Regions from separate parts of the Micromonospora sp. WMMD723 genome, predicted to be linked through region 4. Evidence: riboswitches for the same ligand, from Rfam matches in the RefSeq annotation. Region 4 holds a riboswitch; each other region holds the start of a gene.
What was found. A riboswitch is a leader RNA that binds a small molecule or an ion and turns the genes downstream of it on or off. The one in region 4 is predicted to bind cobalamin.
Positions count from the first base shown of each region.

Region 1: linked by a shared signal. The riboswitch ahead of bluB (5,6-dimethylbenzimidazole synthase) and the one ahead of ACN261_RS29775 (acyl-CoA thioesterase) in region 4 are both predicted to bind cobalamin.
Region 2: linked by a shared signal. The riboswitch ahead of ACN261_RS28620 (ribonucleoside-diphosphate reductase subunit alpha) and the one ahead of ACN261_RS29775 (acyl-CoA thioesterase) in region 4 are both predicted to bind cobalamin.
Region 3: linked by a shared signal. The riboswitch ahead of cobN (cobaltochelatase subunit CobN) and the one ahead of ACN261_RS29775 (acyl-CoA thioesterase) in region 4 are both predicted to bind cobalamin.

Region 1 is NZ_JBMKNR010000001.1:6,722,900-6,726,691, reverse strand. Features, by position in the region: gene ACN261_RS29135 (hypothetical protein) at 1-548, shown strand, start outside; gene ACN261_RS29130 (hypothetical protein) at 545-1,303, shown strand; cobalamin riboswitch at 1,561-1,758, shown strand; gene bluB (5,6-dimethylbenzimidazole synthase) at 1,796-2,440, shown strand; gene ACN261_RS29120 (hypothetical protein) at 2,514-2,858, shown strand; gene ACN261_RS29115 (hypothetical protein) at 2,991-3,554, shown strand; gene ACN261_RS29110 (hypothetical protein) at 3,703-3,792, shown strand, end outside.
Region 2 is NZ_JBMKNR010000001.1:6,604,683-6,608,474, reverse strand. Features, by position in the region: gene ACN261_RS28620 (ribonucleoside-diphosphate reductase subunit alpha) at 1-2,116, opposite strand, end outside; cobalamin riboswitch at 2,236-2,448, opposite strand; gene ACN261_RS28615 (helix-turn-helix transcriptional regulator) at 2,476-3,363, opposite strand; gene ACN261_RS28610 (oxidoreductase) at 3,491-3,792, shown strand, end outside.
Region 3 is NZ_JBMKNR010000001.1:6,096,417-6,100,208, reverse strand. Features, by position in the region: gene ACN261_RS26530 (aldo/keto reductase) at 15-914, shown strand; gene ACN261_RS26525 (hypothetical protein) at 1,005-1,340, shown strand; cobalamin riboswitch at 2,168-2,297, shown strand; gene cobN (cobaltochelatase subunit CobN) at 2,608-3,792, shown strand, end outside.
Region 4 is NZ_JBMKNR010000001.1:6,880,747-6,884,538, forward strand. Features, by position in the region: gene ACN261_RS29765 (ABC transporter ATP-binding protein) at 1-649, shown strand, start outside; gene ACN261_RS29770 (ECF transporter S component) at 646-1,632, shown strand; cobalamin riboswitch at 1,645-1,862, shown strand; gene ACN261_RS29775 (acyl-CoA thioesterase) at 1,979-2,491, shown strand; gene ACN261_RS29780 (hypothetical protein) at 2,495-2,668, shown strand; gene ACN261_RS29785 (DUF4279 domain-containing protein) at 2,855-3,298, shown strand; gene ACN261_RS29790 (Mth938-like domain-containing protein) at 3,341-3,721, opposite strand.

The sequences.
Region 1 (3,792 bases), 160 kb from region 4:
CCGACCTGGTCACCGTCGAACTGGACCTGGTCACCGCGGGCCGGGCGGACCGGATCGTCTCCCCCCGGCTGGCCCGGCTCTTCGCCGACATCCGGCACGGCGGGCCGCGCTTCCAGATGCTGCCGTCGAGTTGGCAGGTCGACCCGGACGACACGCTCGCCAACGGGGTGGTCGACTGCGTCTCCGCCAGCCTGTACCTCGAACGGGAGTGCCGGGCCATGGGGTACGAGGCGTACGCCCGAGGGGGTTGGCTGATCGGCATGATGGACCTCGACCACGCCTGGCTGGAGGTGCGCGACGACGACGGCCGGATCAAGGCGGTGGACCCGGTGATGGCGCTGCTGGCCCGCCTGCTTCCCGGCGACCGGACCGCCTTCGAGGAGTTCTGCATCGGCTCCAGCCTCAACCGGGTGTTGCCCTGCGCGTGCCGGGCGGAGGGTCCGATGGCGGTACACCACTGCGGGGGCCGGACCCGTCCGCTCGCGGTGGGCACCACCATCAAACCGCTGCGGCCCGGCCGACCCCGGACGCAGGGACCGCTGCCGTGACCGTCGGGTCCAGGGTGTACCGCGCGGGCGCCGAGGCGCGTTATGCGGCCATCTCCCAGCGCGGCACCCTGAAACCGACCCACCTGGTGCACCTCCTCGACGAGGTCTCCGCCGGCTGGTGGCGAGAGACGGCCGGACTCGACCGCTGGTCCTACTTCGAACGGCACCGGGTCCGCGCCGTGGTGCGGTACGTGCAGGCGTACACCCCGCCGGTGCGGGTGCTGCCCGGAGCGCCGCTCGACGCCGAACTGGCCGTCACCCTCGGCGTTGACCGGCGTGGCTGGTACGGCGGGCACGACGAGCTGACCCTGCGCGCAGCCGACGGCACCGTGGTGGCGGTGTGGACCAGCCGGTGGACCTGGTTGGACGCCGGCGCCGGGGTACGACCCACACCGCGCACCGAGGCACCCCCGGGCTTCGGCGGCGACTCGCCGCTGCTGCCGGAGCTGCCGCGACGACCCCGCAGCGGCGGAACCGAGACGGCGGCTTTCACCTTCAGCGACCGGGAGACGGATCTGAACGACCACGTCTTCTTCGCGTGCTACCTGGAGCGCGGCGAGAACGCGCTGGCCGACGCGGGGGTGCCGGCCGGCCGCACCGACACCAGCCGGTGCTGGTACCTGCGACCGGCGCAGGCCGGTCAGTCGATCACACCGGCGGTCACCGAGACCGCCCATGGGCACGTCGTCGAGCTGCGCTTCGGCGCGGGCGGCTTCCCGGCGGCGGTCTGCGAGTACACCACCACCGAGCGGTGACCGAACCGAGCCCAGGCCGGTCGGGATCGGACCGGTGTCAGCCGCTCACCGCCGCCGAGAGCGTCGTCGTGCTCCTCCGGCCGCACCGGAGTCCAGCGACCGGAGGGCCTCGTGGTTGGGCCTGACCGCCGGACACCTCGGCGAGGACGTCGTACACGCCGGCGTCCACGTGGACGCCGGAACACGGGGACCCGCTGCGTGTACTGTCGGGGCGGGCCGTGGCCGGCCGGCGTCGGTGGTGCGGGTTAGCATCGGCGACGGCATGATCGTGCGAGGTGCCCCGCGCCTGCGGGGAGAATCGGGAAGCCGGTGTGAATCCGGCACGGGCCCGCCGCGGTGACCGGGGAGCGACCGTCCAGGCGCGAGGAGCGCAGCCACTGGCCGCAGGGCTGGGAAGGCGGACGGGTAGGCGTTGATCCGGGAGTCCGAAGACCGGCCTCGCGTCGAGCGCCCATCCGTCGGGGGTGGGCCGAGCGCAGCGGGAGCCTGCCTGTGGAACTCTACGACGCCATCCACCACCGCCGGGACGTCCGGGCCGAGTTCACCGGGGAGCCGGTGCCGGCCGACACCCTGCACCGGATTCTCGACGCCGCGCACGCCGCGCCCAGCGTCGGCAACTCGCAGCCGTGGGATTTCGTTCTGGTCCGGGACCCGGCCGTCCGTCGCCGGTTCCATCGGCACGTGCAGGCCGAGCGGGCGACGTTCGCCGCCACTCTGGACGGTGCGGCGGCCGAGCGGTTCGCGCGTATCAAGATCGACGGGGTGCTGGAGTCGACGCTGTCGGTGGTCGTCACCTACGACCCACAGCGCGGCGGCCCGGCGGTGCTCGGGCGGCACGCCATCGCCGACGCGGGCCTCTACTCGGTCTGCCTGGCCATCCAGAACCTCTGGCTCGCCGCCACCGCCGAAGGGCTGGGCGTCGGGTGGGTGTCCTTCTACCGGGAGCCGTTCCTGGCCGAGCTGCTGGGTGTGCCGGCCGGCATCCGGCCGGTGGCCTGGCTCTGCGTCGGGCCGGTCACCCACCTGGAGGCCGTGCCCGATCTGGAGCGACACGGGTGGCGGCGGCGCAGGCCCCTCACCGAGGCGGTCCACCACGACCGGTGGCTACGGCGGGGGACCGACCAACCGAACAGCTAATTCGGGTACGTCGATGCGACGGCTAGGCTGGCGTCGCACTGAGTCATCACTCGGCTACGTTGGGAGGAGTTTCATGCGTACCACCGTCACGGTGCTGGCGGCGTCCGCGCTCGCCGCCCTGAGCCTCGCCGCCGCCGGCGCCACGCCGGCTCTCGCCGCCGCCCCGGCACCCTTCTGCGAGTCCGGCGCGTCGCAGTTCTACTGCGACGCCAGCAGCACCGGCACGACGACCTGGAGCATCACCTGGTACTCCGGCAGTGTCGGCACCTTCACGACCGCCGGGCCGACCCTCTTCGCCACCTGCCCGGCCAGCAACCTCGGCCACCACGTGCGGGCCAGTTACAGCTACGTCGACGGCGGTACCACCCAGTACAGCGGCACCACCCAGTTCATCTGCCGCAGCGGCCCCTGGCAGTAGGGCCGTCCGGCGTCCGGCGTACGCGTCACCCGCGCGTACGCCGGACGGGCTCATGCTGCGGCCGCAGCTACTCCGCGACCGCCGGACCCTCATGCCCGCGATGAGCATCGCACGGTGCTGGAACGAGGCCCGATGACAGCCGAGCCGGTCCGCGAGGGGAAGTACGCGCGCATCGAGCGGGAGCGGCGGTTCCTGCTGGCCGGACCGCCGCTGCCGGCCATGGTCACCGCCAGCCGTCGCATCACCGACCGGTACCTGGCCGGCACCCGACTGCGCCTCAGACGTTCCGAGAGCCTCACCGGCGGATCCCGCGAGTTCAAGCTCACCCAGAAGGTGCCCGCCGCCCGGCCGGGCCACATCCAGGGGCTGATCACGAACGTCTACCTGTCCCCGGCCGAGTACGAACTGCTCGCCCGCCTGCCCGCCGCGACGCTGTCCAAGACCCGCCTGAGCGTCCCACCGCTGGGCATCGACATCTTCGACCAGCCCCTGCACGGTCTGGTCCTGGCCGAGGCCGAGTTCACCACCGACGCGGCGGCACGCTCCTTCCTCCCACCACCGCAGATCGTCGCCGAGGTCACCGACGACCCCCGCTTCACCGGCGGCTCACTCGTCCACGCCAACCGCGAGGCCCTGCTCGGCTGGCTCGCCGGCTACGGCATCACGCCAGCCCCCACCACCCCGTGGACCGCCTGAACCCCCTCGACCACCGGCGCCGACGACTGCGCAGGTGCCCAATCCGCAGACGGTCCCGTGGGCGGTCGACGGCCGCGGTCCGACCGGACGTCGGTCACCGCCGGCTACCGCGCCGAGCGCGGCGAGCCGAGGTGACGAGGTGCGGCGGGTGGGGGAGTTGTTCCAGCGCTCCGCGCACGAGGGGCTGCGGTCTGCGGGGGTCTTCGCGGTGGGCATGGTGCAGCGGACGCAACGGGCG
Region 2 (3,792 bases), 280 kb from region 4:
CGATCAGTGCCCGCTGCGGCAGCTCCCACGCGGTGCGGAACAACTCCCGCACCTCGGCGGGCAGCTCCACGATGCCCTGCACCGACCCGTCGGCCCGCTTGATCCGGTCGCGGATCTCCGCCGTCCACAGTCCGCGCGCCTTCAGCTCGCGTACCAGATAGGTGTTGATCTGCAGAAACTCCCCGGACATGGTCTCGCGCTTGAACAGGTTGGACACCTGCGGCTCGATGCACTCGTAGCAGCCGGCGATCGAGGCGATCGTGGCGGTCGGGGCGATCGCCACCAGCAGCGAGTTGCGCAGGCCGTGCGTCGCGATCCGGGTGCGTAGCGCCGCCCACCGCGCGGTCTGGGTGGGCTCGGCCCCCCACAGGTCCGGGTGCAGGTCACCCCGGGCCGCCCGGGTTTCGGCGTACGCCGGGTGCGCGCCGAACCGTTCGGCGAGGCCGGTCGACGTCTCCAGGGCGGTCAGGAGGATCTCCTCCTGGACCCGGGTGGACAGCTCCCGGGCCCCGGCCGAGTCGAACGGCAGCCGCAGCGCGAACAACGCGTCCTGCAAACCCATCAGCCCCAGCCCGACCGGCCGCCAGCGCGGGTTCGACGCCGCCGCCTGCTCGGCCGGGTAGTAGTTGATGTCGATCACCCGGTCGAGGAACACCACCGCCGTCCGGACCGTCTCGCGCAACCTCTCCCAGTCGACGCCGTCGTCGGTGAGGTGCGCGCCGAGGTTGACCGAGCCGAGGTTGCACACCGCCGTCTCGGTGTCGCTGTTCACCTCCAGGATCTCGGTGCACAGGTTGGACAGGTGGATCGTGTTGCCCGGCACGCCGGTCTGGTTGGACAGCCGGTTCGCCGGGTCCTTGAACGTCATCCACCCGTTGCCGGTCTGCGCCAGGGTGCGCATCATCCGCCCGTACAGGTCGCGGGCCTTGACCGTGCGGACCGCCTTCTTCTCGGCGACCCGGTACGCGGCGTCGAACTCCTCGCCGTAGAGGTCGGGCAGCTCCGGGGCGTCCGACGGGTCGATCAGCGACCAGTCACCGTCGGCCTCGACCCGGCGCATGAACTCGTCGGGGATCCAGTTGGCCAGGTTAAGGTTGTGGGTGCGCCGCGCCTCCTCACCGGTGTTGTCCCGCAGCTCCAGGAACTCCTCGACGTCCGGGTGCCACGGCTCCAGGTAGACGCAGGCCGCCCCCTTGCGCCGGCCACCCTGGTTGACCGCCGCCACCCCGGCGTCGAGGGTCTTCAGGAACGGCACGATCCCGTTCGACCTGCCGTTGGTGCCCCGGATCAGCGCCCCCCGGCCGCGCACCCGCGTGAAGGAGATGCCGATGCCGCCGGAGAACTTGGACAGCTTCGCCACCTGGTGGTAGCGCTCGTAGATCGAGTCCAGTTCGTCGCGCGGCGAGTCGACCAGGAAACACGACGACATCTGGGTGTGCCGGGTGCCCGAGTTGAACAACGTCGGGGAACTCGGCAGGTAGGCCAGCGACGACATCAGCCGGTAGAACCCGACCGCCTCGTCGGGCGTGCCGGACAGCCCGCAGGCCACCCGCAGCAGCCAGTACTGCGGGGTCTCCACCACCAGCCGCGACTGCGGGTGCCGCAGCAGGTACCGGTCGGCCACCGTACGCAGCCCGAAGTACTCGAACCGCAGGTCACCGGCCGGGTCGACGGCGTCGTCGAGCTGGCGTACGTGCCGGGCCACGAACGCGGCGGTGTCGTCGGCGATCAGGCCGAGGCCGTGGGCGTACCGGATGGACTCGCTGAACGAGGTCACCGCCTGCCCGCGTACCTCCTCGTCCACGTAGGCGGCCAGCAGCCGGGCCGCCAGTCGGGAGTACTGCGGTTCCGTGCCGATCAGCTCCGCCGCCGTCTGGATCGACAGCTTGTCCAGCTCGGCCGTGGTCGCCCCGTCGTAGAGGCCGCTGATCGTCCTGGTGGCCACCCGCAGCGGGTCGACCTCGTCCAGGTCGGTGGTCCACCGGGCGACGGCCGTGACGATCCGGTTGACGTCCACCGGCTCGGTGTCGCCGTCGCGCTTGCGTACCCGCATCGCCGGCCGGCGTGGCTCCGCACCGTCGACGTCGGACGGTGGGCTCTGCGCTGTGCTCGTCATGACCTCTCCTCGCTGTCACCGATGGCCATCGGGACGCGGGAGGACGCCGACGGGCGCGGCGACGGCCGGCCCGGGTGCTGGCGTCGGTCGTCCCGCGCGACCTCCGACCGCCGTGCGCAGCAGCGCACGGCGCACTGGCAGGTCTTCGGACTCGCGGGCGTGACCGGGTCGGTCGCCTACTGGCCGTCGCTTCCCAGACCTCGCGGTCCAGTGCTCGATGACGGCGGTCGTTCCCACTTACCGCTGCGGGGCAGTCCCGGATTTCCACCGGGTTCCCTGTTGCCTCGACCGGACCACCGGGCCCGGCCGAACCAGCTGCGTGGCACACCATATATGGCGTGGATGGGGGAGAGGCAACACTAGATGTCGCGTCGGCGTGTCAGATAACTCTCATCCGACCGGCCGGTGGCCCGCAGTGACGCCAGCAGCCGCAGCGCGTCGGCGTCGGCGCTGCCCGGCTCGGCGGTGAAGACCAGCATGACCGGGCCGGGGTTGCCGGGCAGCGGGTAGGTGTCCCAGTCCAGGACGATGTCACCGACCTCGGGGACCTGGAAGGTCTTGGTGCCGCTGACCGACCCGCGCACGTCGTGCCGGGACCACAGCCGCCGGAACTCGGCGCTGCGGATGCTCAGCTCACCGACGACGGCGGTGGCCCGGGGGTGGGTGGGGTCCGTGGCGACGGCGGCGCGCATCATGCCGATGTAGTCCATGGCCTGCTGCTCCCAGGACGCGCAGCGCCGCAGTGGGGCAGCCGCCTCGTCGAACATCAGCAGCAGCATGTTGAGCCGGTCCGGCGGGTGGTCCGCCGGGTCGCCGAGCAGCGCCACCGCCCACGTGTTCCAGGCGAGCAGGTCCAGGTGCCGGCCGAGCACCACCGCCGGGGTGTCCAGCACCCGCAGCAGCCGCCTGGTGCTCTCCGGTACCCGTTCCGGGCCGTGGTCGACCCGGGCGGGCGGCGGCCGGCGGGCGGCGCGGGCCAGGGTGAACAGGTGCCGGCGTTCCGCGTCGTCGAGGCCGAGGGCGGCGGCGAGCCCGTCCAGCACGTCGTCGGACGGGCGCACCTCCCGGCCCTGCTCCATCCGCTGGTAGTAGTCGGTGCTCAACCCGGCCAGCAGCGCCAGCTCCTCGCGGCGCAGCCCGGTGACCCGGCGTCGCCCGCCCGGCTCCAGGCCGACGTCCCGGGGGTGCAACCGGGCGCGCCGGGCACGCAGGAAGTCACCGAGTTCACGGGCGTACGGACGGGTCATGCCGCCAGTGTGGCGCGGCCCGCACCGGCGTGGGTAGGTCTGCGGGACCTAGGTAACCGGGTACGACCGGTCCCGCCCGGCCGGGCCCTAGCGTCGGCGGTCCCACCCGACCGTCAGGGAGCAGCAGATGACCTGGACCGCCGACCACATCCCCGACCAGCACGGCCGTACCGCCGTCGTGACCGGCGCGAACTCCGGCCTCGGCCTGGTCACCGCCACCGCACTGGCCCGGCGGGGGGCGCGGGTCGTGCTCGCCGTGCGCGACACCGCCGCCGGCCGGCGGGCCGCCCACAGCATGGGCGGCGACGTCGAGGTACGCGAGCTGGACCTCGCCTCCCTCGCCTCGGTCCGGGAGTTCGCGGCGGCCCTGGCCGCCGACCGTCCGGTGCTCGACCTGCTGGTCAACAACGCCGGTGCGGTGCTGCTCGG
Region 3 (3,792 bases), 780 kb from region 4:
GCTAGGGTCGCCGGATGCCAACCGAGATCACCGCCGCAGCGGCGGGCCGCTGGACCCTGGGCGACCGCACCGTGCACCGGATGGGCTTCGGCTCGATGCGGCTCACCGCCCACCCCGACCGGGACCGGGCGCTGCGCGTCCTGCGCCGGGCCGTCGAACTGGGCGTCGACCACATCGACACCGCCGCGTTCTACGTCTCACCGGGCGGCACCCTGAAGGTCGGCACCGGCCCCGCCCGGTACGCCACCGAACTGATCCGCGCCGCGCTCGCCCCGTACCCGGAAGGGCTGGTCGTCGCCACCAAGGTCGGCTTCCGGGACGACCCGACGACCGGCCTGCACGAGGAGGCCGGCCCGGCGCAGCTGCGCGCCCAGGTGGAGGAGAACCTGCGCCGGCTCGGCCGCGACCACCTCGACCTGGTCAACCTGCGGATCGTCAGGCGGCCCGCGCCGGACTCCGTGGCCGAACGTTTCGGCGCGCTGGCCGAGCTGCGCGACGCCGGCCTGATCCGGCACCTGGGTCTGTCCAACGTCCGCCTCGACCACCTCGACGAGGCGCAGACCGTCGCCCCGGTGGTCTGCGTGCAGAACAACTACGCCCTGGACAACCGCGGCGACCAGGACGCCATGGTCCGCGAGTGCGGTGCCCGGGGGATCGCCTACGTGCCGTTCTTTTCCCTGACCGGCGGCAACCGCGAAGGCGGGGCCCGCACCGACCACGGCGCGGCCGTACGCGCCGTCGCCCGCGCCCACGACGCCACCCCGCAGCAGGTACGTCTCGCCTGGACGCTGCACCAGGGCCCGCACGTGCTGGCCATCCCCGGCACCGGTGACCCGGCCCACCTCGCCGAGAACGTCGCGGCCGCCGCGCTGCGACTCACCCCCGACGAGCTGGCCGCGCTCGACCGGCGGTGAACGGGCCGCCCAGCCGGCTGTCACCGGGCTCGCAGCGCCCTTCCAGGTGGGGGTGCTCCACTGGAGGGACGCCGAGGAGAGGACGGGCAGATGGGCTGGTTCAGCCGACGGACCCGGGCTGACGAGGGTATCCCGACCAAGCTCGACCGGGAGGCCACCCGGGACGACCTGACCGCGTTGGCGGACTTCGTGGCCGCCCACCGGGGGGTGGAGTTCTATCTCGAACCCGAGACGACCGCCACCGACACCACGGTGGTGGCGATCGCGCACGACGGGGAGTGGATCCGCCGCCGCACCGGCTCCCCGCGTACGGCGGCGAAGCTGGCCCACCGGCACGCGGTGCCCCTCTACGAGGCGGCGAAGACCGGGTACCCGGAGCGGATGCGGGCCTGGAACCGGGCCCACCCCGAGCGTCGCCTCCGCTGATCCCGCAGCAACGCGTGAAGCGTGGCGGGGTTGTGGCCCCGTGGGATGTGGGTCCGTGGGATGTGGGTCCGTGGGGGTGCGGCCACGGCGGCGGGTGCGACCGCCGGCCGCCCCGGTCGCCTGCCGCTGCGGGGCAGGGGTGTGGGGTATGTCGTCGCGGGCCCTTTCGAGCTGATGACGGTGACGGATCGGCCCCGCCGGGTGGGACGACCCGTACCGCCAGGTCGGGGGTGGCCGGGGTGGCGCGGCCCCGCGGTACCGGATGGGCCTGTGACCGGAGGGCCTGCGGCACCGGAGGAGGCGGCCCCGTGGCCCCGGGCCGGGGCCGCCGCCCTCAGGCCGCCCCGGCCCCGGGGTGTCGGGCGGGTGGCCGGCGCTACCCGGCGCGACAACTGTCCGGCCAGGTCGGCCGCGCCGGCCCCCGAGTCGTTGACGTCATCAGCTCGACAGCGTGCGAGAGAGGTGTCCCGGCCGACCAGGGCCGGGTCGCCCGGGGCCGGGCAGCCTGAGGGCGGCGGCCCCGGCTCCGTGCCGCCCGGATCAGGTTCGTGCCGCCCGGATCAGCTCCGTGCCGCCCAGTTCCGCGCCGGTCGGTCGCGGACGGTGGCGCTTCCCCGGGCGGGTGGCGGGCTCCCTCGGCGGATCGGTGGGTGCGCGGCACGGGACGCTGCGGGTCGACCGTCGGGAGGGACCGGGCCCACCCGGGAACGTGGGCAGCGGCGGTCGCCGGCCTCGCCACGGGGGGCGATCGGTGCCCTCGCGGGGCCGGTGGCCGCCGTTGACCTCGGGGTGAGGAGTGTGGCAGCATTCGCGGCCTGACGGCAGTGAAGGAAGTCGGTGCGATTCCGACGCGGTCCCGCCACTGTCACCGGGGAGCGATCCCCCCTCGTGGGTCACGACCGTGCGTGCACGGTTGGAAGGCCGGGGGTGAGCGTCGATCCGGGAGCCAGGATACTTCGGCCGTCGGAGAACCCCAGGGCGTGGACACCCGAGGAGGACCCGATGACGCACAGCGTCACTGCCGACCCGATCACGGTCGGTGACTTCCGCATCACCGTAGAGCCCGCGCCGCCGCGTGCCCCCACCTCTCCCACCGTCGCCGGCCGTCGCCGGGGCGGTCGGCCTGCCACGTACCGCTGACGGCCGGTCCGGGGTGCCCCGCCGCCGGTGGGGTGCGTCGTACCTCCGCCGCCGCTGACCGGCGTCCCTCCCGCCCCGCTCGGCCCGGCCCCGTGGTCGAGCCGGACGTCACTCTCCGGAGCCGCACGTGCGCATCCTGCTGTTGTCCACCGCCGACACCGATCTGCTCGCCGCCCGCGCCAGCGCCGCCGACTACCGCCTCGCCAACCCCACCCGGGTCGACGTGGCCGCCGTGCCCGCCCTGCTCGACGGGGTCGACCTGGCCGTCGTACGGTTGCTCGGCGGGCGGCAGGCGTGGCCGGACGGCCTCGCGGCGGTGCTCGGCTCCGGCGTCCCCACGATCGTGCTCGGCGGCGAGGCGGTGCCCGACGCGGAGCTGATGGCGGCCTCCACGGTGGCCTCCGGGGTCGCCACCGAAGCGCTGTCCTACCTGGTGGAGGGGGGCGCGGACAACCTCGCCCAGCTCGCCCGGTTCCTCTCCGACACCGTCCTGCTCACCGGTGAGGGCTTCGACCCGCCCACCCCCACCCCGCCCTACGGCATCCTCGACCACCGCCGCCCGTCCACCCCGGTCGACGGGGCGGACCCGGTGGCCGGACCGGACGGGGGCGGGCGGCCCACGGTGGGGATCGTGTTCTACCGGGCGCACGCGCTGGCCGGCAACACCGGTTTCGTGCAGACCCTGGCCGACGCGGTCGACGCGGCCGGCGGCGAACCGCTGCCGATCTTCTGCGGATCGCTGCGCGGGCTCACCCCCGGCGACGGGCCGCTGGACCTCTTCGCCCGCTGCGACGCGCTCGTCGTCACCGTCCTCGCCGCCGGGGGGACGGTCGCCGCCGACGCCTCCGGCGGGGGCGACGAGGACGCCTGGGACGTCGGCGCGCTCGCCGCCCTCGACGTGCCGGTGATCCAGGCGCTGTGCCTGACCAGCACCCGGGAGCAGTGGGCTGCCAGCGACGCCGGACTGTCCCCGCTGGACGCGGCCATGCAGGTGGCCATCCCCGAGTTCGACGGTCGGATCGTCACCGTGCCGTTCTCGTTCAAGCGGATCGACGCCGACGGGCTGTCGGTCTACGCCGCCGACGCCGAGCGGGCCGGCCGGGTCGCCGGCATCGCCGTCCGGCAGGCCCGGCTGCGCCACCTGCCCAACGCCGGCAAGCGGGTGGCGATCGTGCTCAGCTCCTACCCGACGAAGCACTCCCGGGTCGGCAACGCCGTCGGCCTGGACACCCCCGCCTCGGCGGTCCGGCTGCTCGCCGCCCTCGCCGCCGACGGGTACCACCTCGGCGACGCGCCGCCACCCACCGACGGG
Region 4 (3,792 bases):
GGCGGTGCAGGGCAGCGGTCCCCGCCACCGGGGCACCGTCACCGTCGATGCCGGCGATGGGCGGGACCCCGTCGACCCGAAGCAGCTGCCAGCCGGTCAGGCCCGCCGGCACGTCGGACTCGTCCCGCAGACCCCGGGAGACCTGCTCTATCTGGAGACGGTGGACGCCGAGTGCCGTCAGGCCGACCGGGAGACCGCCGCGGCGGCCGGCACCTGCCGCAGCCTGCTCGACCGGCTCGCCCCCGGTCTGCCCGGCGACCGGCACCCCCGTGACCTGTCCGAGGGGCAACGGTTGGCGCTCGTGCTCGCCGTGCAGCTCACCGCCGCCCCACCGGTGGTCCTGCTCGACGAACCGACCCGAGGGCTGGACTATCTCGCCAAGCGGCAGTTCGTCGCCCTGGTTCGCGGGCTGGCCGCCGCCGGCCGGGCGGTGATGGTCGCGACGCACGACGTCGAGCTCGTCGCGACCCTCGCCGACCGGGTGGTCGTGATGGCCGACGGGGACATCGTGGCCGACGGCACCACCGCCGAGGTCATGCTCGCCTCACCGGCGTTCGCCCCGCAGGTGGCCAAGGTCCTCGCCCCGGCGCCCTGGCTGACAGTCGAGCAGGTCACCGCCGCACTGGGCCCGACCCGGGAGCCGGCATGAGCGTGCTGCGGGTCGCGCCGCGCACCGCCCTGGTGCTGGCCCTCGCCTCCGCCGCCGCGTTGGCCACCTTCACCTGGCCGTTCTTCATCCCCGCGCATCCCGAGAGCACCGCTCGCACCGGTGAGGCCCCGCTGGTCTTCCTCGTCATGCTGCCAGTGCTGGTGGCGCTCGTCCTGGCCGAACTCAGCTCCGGTGGCATCGACAGCAAGGCCCTGGCGATGCTCGGTGTGCTCGCCGCCGTCAACGCCGCGCTACGTCCCCTGGGCGCCGGCACCGCAGGCATCGAAACCGTGTTCTTCCTGCTCGTCCTCGCTGGTCGGGTCTTCGGGCCGGGATTCGGGTTCCTCCTCGGCTCGACGTCGCTGTTCGCCTCCGCGCTGCTCACCGCCGGGGTGGGCCCGTGGCTGCCGTTCCAGATGCTGTGCGCCTCCTGGGTGGGTCTCGGTGCCGGTCTGCTCCCTACACGGTTACGCGGCCGGGCCGAGGTGGCTGTCCTGGCCGGCTACGGTGCGTCCGCCGCCTACGGCTACGGCCTGCTGATGAACCTGTGGTTCTGGCCGTTCAGCCTTGGCGCGGACACTCAACTCTCCTACGTCGCCGGTGCGCCGGTGCTGGACAATCTGCACCGCTTCGCGGTGTTCACGGCTGTCACCTCGACGTTCGGTTGGGACACCGGGCGGGCGATCACCACGGCGGTGGCGGTCGTGCTGGCCGGCCCGGCGGTGCTGGCCGCGCTGCGGCGCGCCGCCCGGCGGGCCGCGTTCGACGCCCCGGTCACCTTCGCCGCGCCCGCGCCGCAGCCGGCACCGTCAACGGCCACGCCGCCACCCGGGACGCCGGTGGCGGCACCGCAGGACATGCCGGGTCCCGCCGTAGGCGCGGCCCCGCCTGCCCGCCGAGGGCTGGATGAGCCACCCGCCACCGCCGGGGAGGGCGGGCAGGGAGGTGGGTCACATCAGGCCCCGGAGCGGCTGGTGGACTGACCGGTCGCGGATAGGCTGCTTCGTGGCGCTGGTTCGCCCGGACGTTCGTCACGCCTGGGCGTCGTAAGAGGGAACCCGGTGGGAATCCGGGACTGCCCCGCAGCGGTGAGTGGGAACGACCGCCGTCACCAGCACTGGGCCGCACGGCCTGGGAAGCGACGGCCAGTAGGAGATCCGGCATCCGGATCACGCCCACGAGTCCGAAGACCTGCCCGCGCTGCGCATCCACGAGGTGGGTGCGCTGCCGTCGACCTCGCGGGCGGGTCGGGCGGGTGATGCGCTGCGGCGTGTCCTCGACGTGCGTGCCGGCTGGTCGGTCGGTGTGCTTCCCGAGGACGGATGAACCATGCACGAGAGCACCACACTCACCGGCCGGCCCCCGTCGGCGTCACGGCTGACCCTGTCGCAGATCATGGACCAGCACCACACCAACCTGATGGGCACCGTCCACGGCGGTCGGATCCTCAACCTCATCGACTCCGTCGCCGGCGTGGTCGCCGCCCGACACTCCGACGGGCCGGCGGTCACCGCCGCCATCGACGAGACCGCCTTCCTGCGGGCCGTACGCGTCGGCGACGTCGTGCACGTCGACGCCCGGATCACCTGGGCCGGCCGCAGCTCGATGGAGGTCGCCGTCAAGGTCAGCGCGGACCGTTGGGACCGGGCGGTCCCGCCGGTCGACGTGGCCACCGCCCACCTGGTGATGGTCGCCGTCGACGACGACGGTCAACCGCGCGCCGTACCGCCGCTGCTGCCGGAGACCGACGGTGACCGGCGTCGGTACCGCGAGGCGCAAATCCGGCGGGAGCACCGGCTCGCTCTTCGGCGAGCGTTGCTCGACGGCGCCGAGGAGGGCTGAGCGGTGCTCGGACTGTCCGTGGCCACCCTGGCCAGTTACCTTGCCGCCGTCGTCGTCCTCATGGTCATTCCCGGGCCGGACACGAGGTTCGTCCTGGCCAACGCCACCCGCTCCGGCGCGGTCGCCACGCTCGGAGTCGCGGCCAGGCAGGCGGTGCGTGTGGCGGCGGGGGGGTGATCCTGTCCGGACGTCGGGCGTGACCGGCGACGACGTCTGCTCCCAGCGCAGGCGGGGGTGATCCGTCAGCGGCGGTGATCAGCCACCACGAGATTTCCTGTCGGCGTACAGGTCCGATTTCCGACGGCGTCCGGATCTGTCGAAGTGAGTGCACGCCTACGGGTCCGAACGCATAAGTTGGCGCACATGGTGGACGCGCCGTGGAAGGTTCGGCAGTACTGCTACTTCTGGCTCGTCAGCGAGGCGGTGACAGCCGAACAGATCACGGAATGTCTCGGGATTGAACCGGATCGAACCGCCGCCATGGGAAGCCGTCGCACGTCGCCGAGGCTGGTCCCGGCAGCTCACCGGTGGGAGATCCGCTGTGAGACGCACGGACGAATCGACGAACAGGCGTCCACCGTGCTTGCACGTATCGCGCCGGCGGCTGATCGGGTGCGAGCCCTCGTCGACGGCGGCGACGTCGACGCAGGTCTGACGATGGTTCGCTGGTTCGACGACCCAGACGGCGGCTACCACGCGATGGGCTGGTCGCTGGGCTGTGAGCAGATCCAACTGCTCGCACGGATGGGCGCGAGCATCGAATCGGATGAGTACGCAGGAGACTTCACCGCCCATTCGAGCCGATAAGCGTCCTCATCTGCCGCTGCAGGCGTGTCTCTATCGTCGCGTTCAGCAGGTCGAGTGGAACAGCCCTGCGACTGCGGTGCCACTGGCGGCGAGGTCGTTGTAGATCTGGACTGCCTCGGTGGTCTCGGCCACGTGGACGGTCACTCCGCGCTCCTCCAACAGTTTGAGGGTACGCGGGTCGACCTGCAGCTGCAGTTGCATGCCGCGCGACAGTACGACGGTCGTGGCGCCATGGGCCAGAAGCTCCAGGACATCATCGGGCTGAACACCGGGGCTGTGGCGGGTACCGGTTTCGGACCAGTCCCACGGGCGGCCACCGCTGGGGTAGAGCTTGAAGTCCTTGCCAACTCCAAGGTCCTCGACGTCCATGTGGCCCCATGAGATCGCCAGTACGAGCGGCGACCGAGTTGTTTCGCTGGACACCGCAGCCCCTCGTTGGACGGAGCCGCGTCGGCCACGGCTGAACGTTCTGTGCAGGCTGCCAGACCTTACGC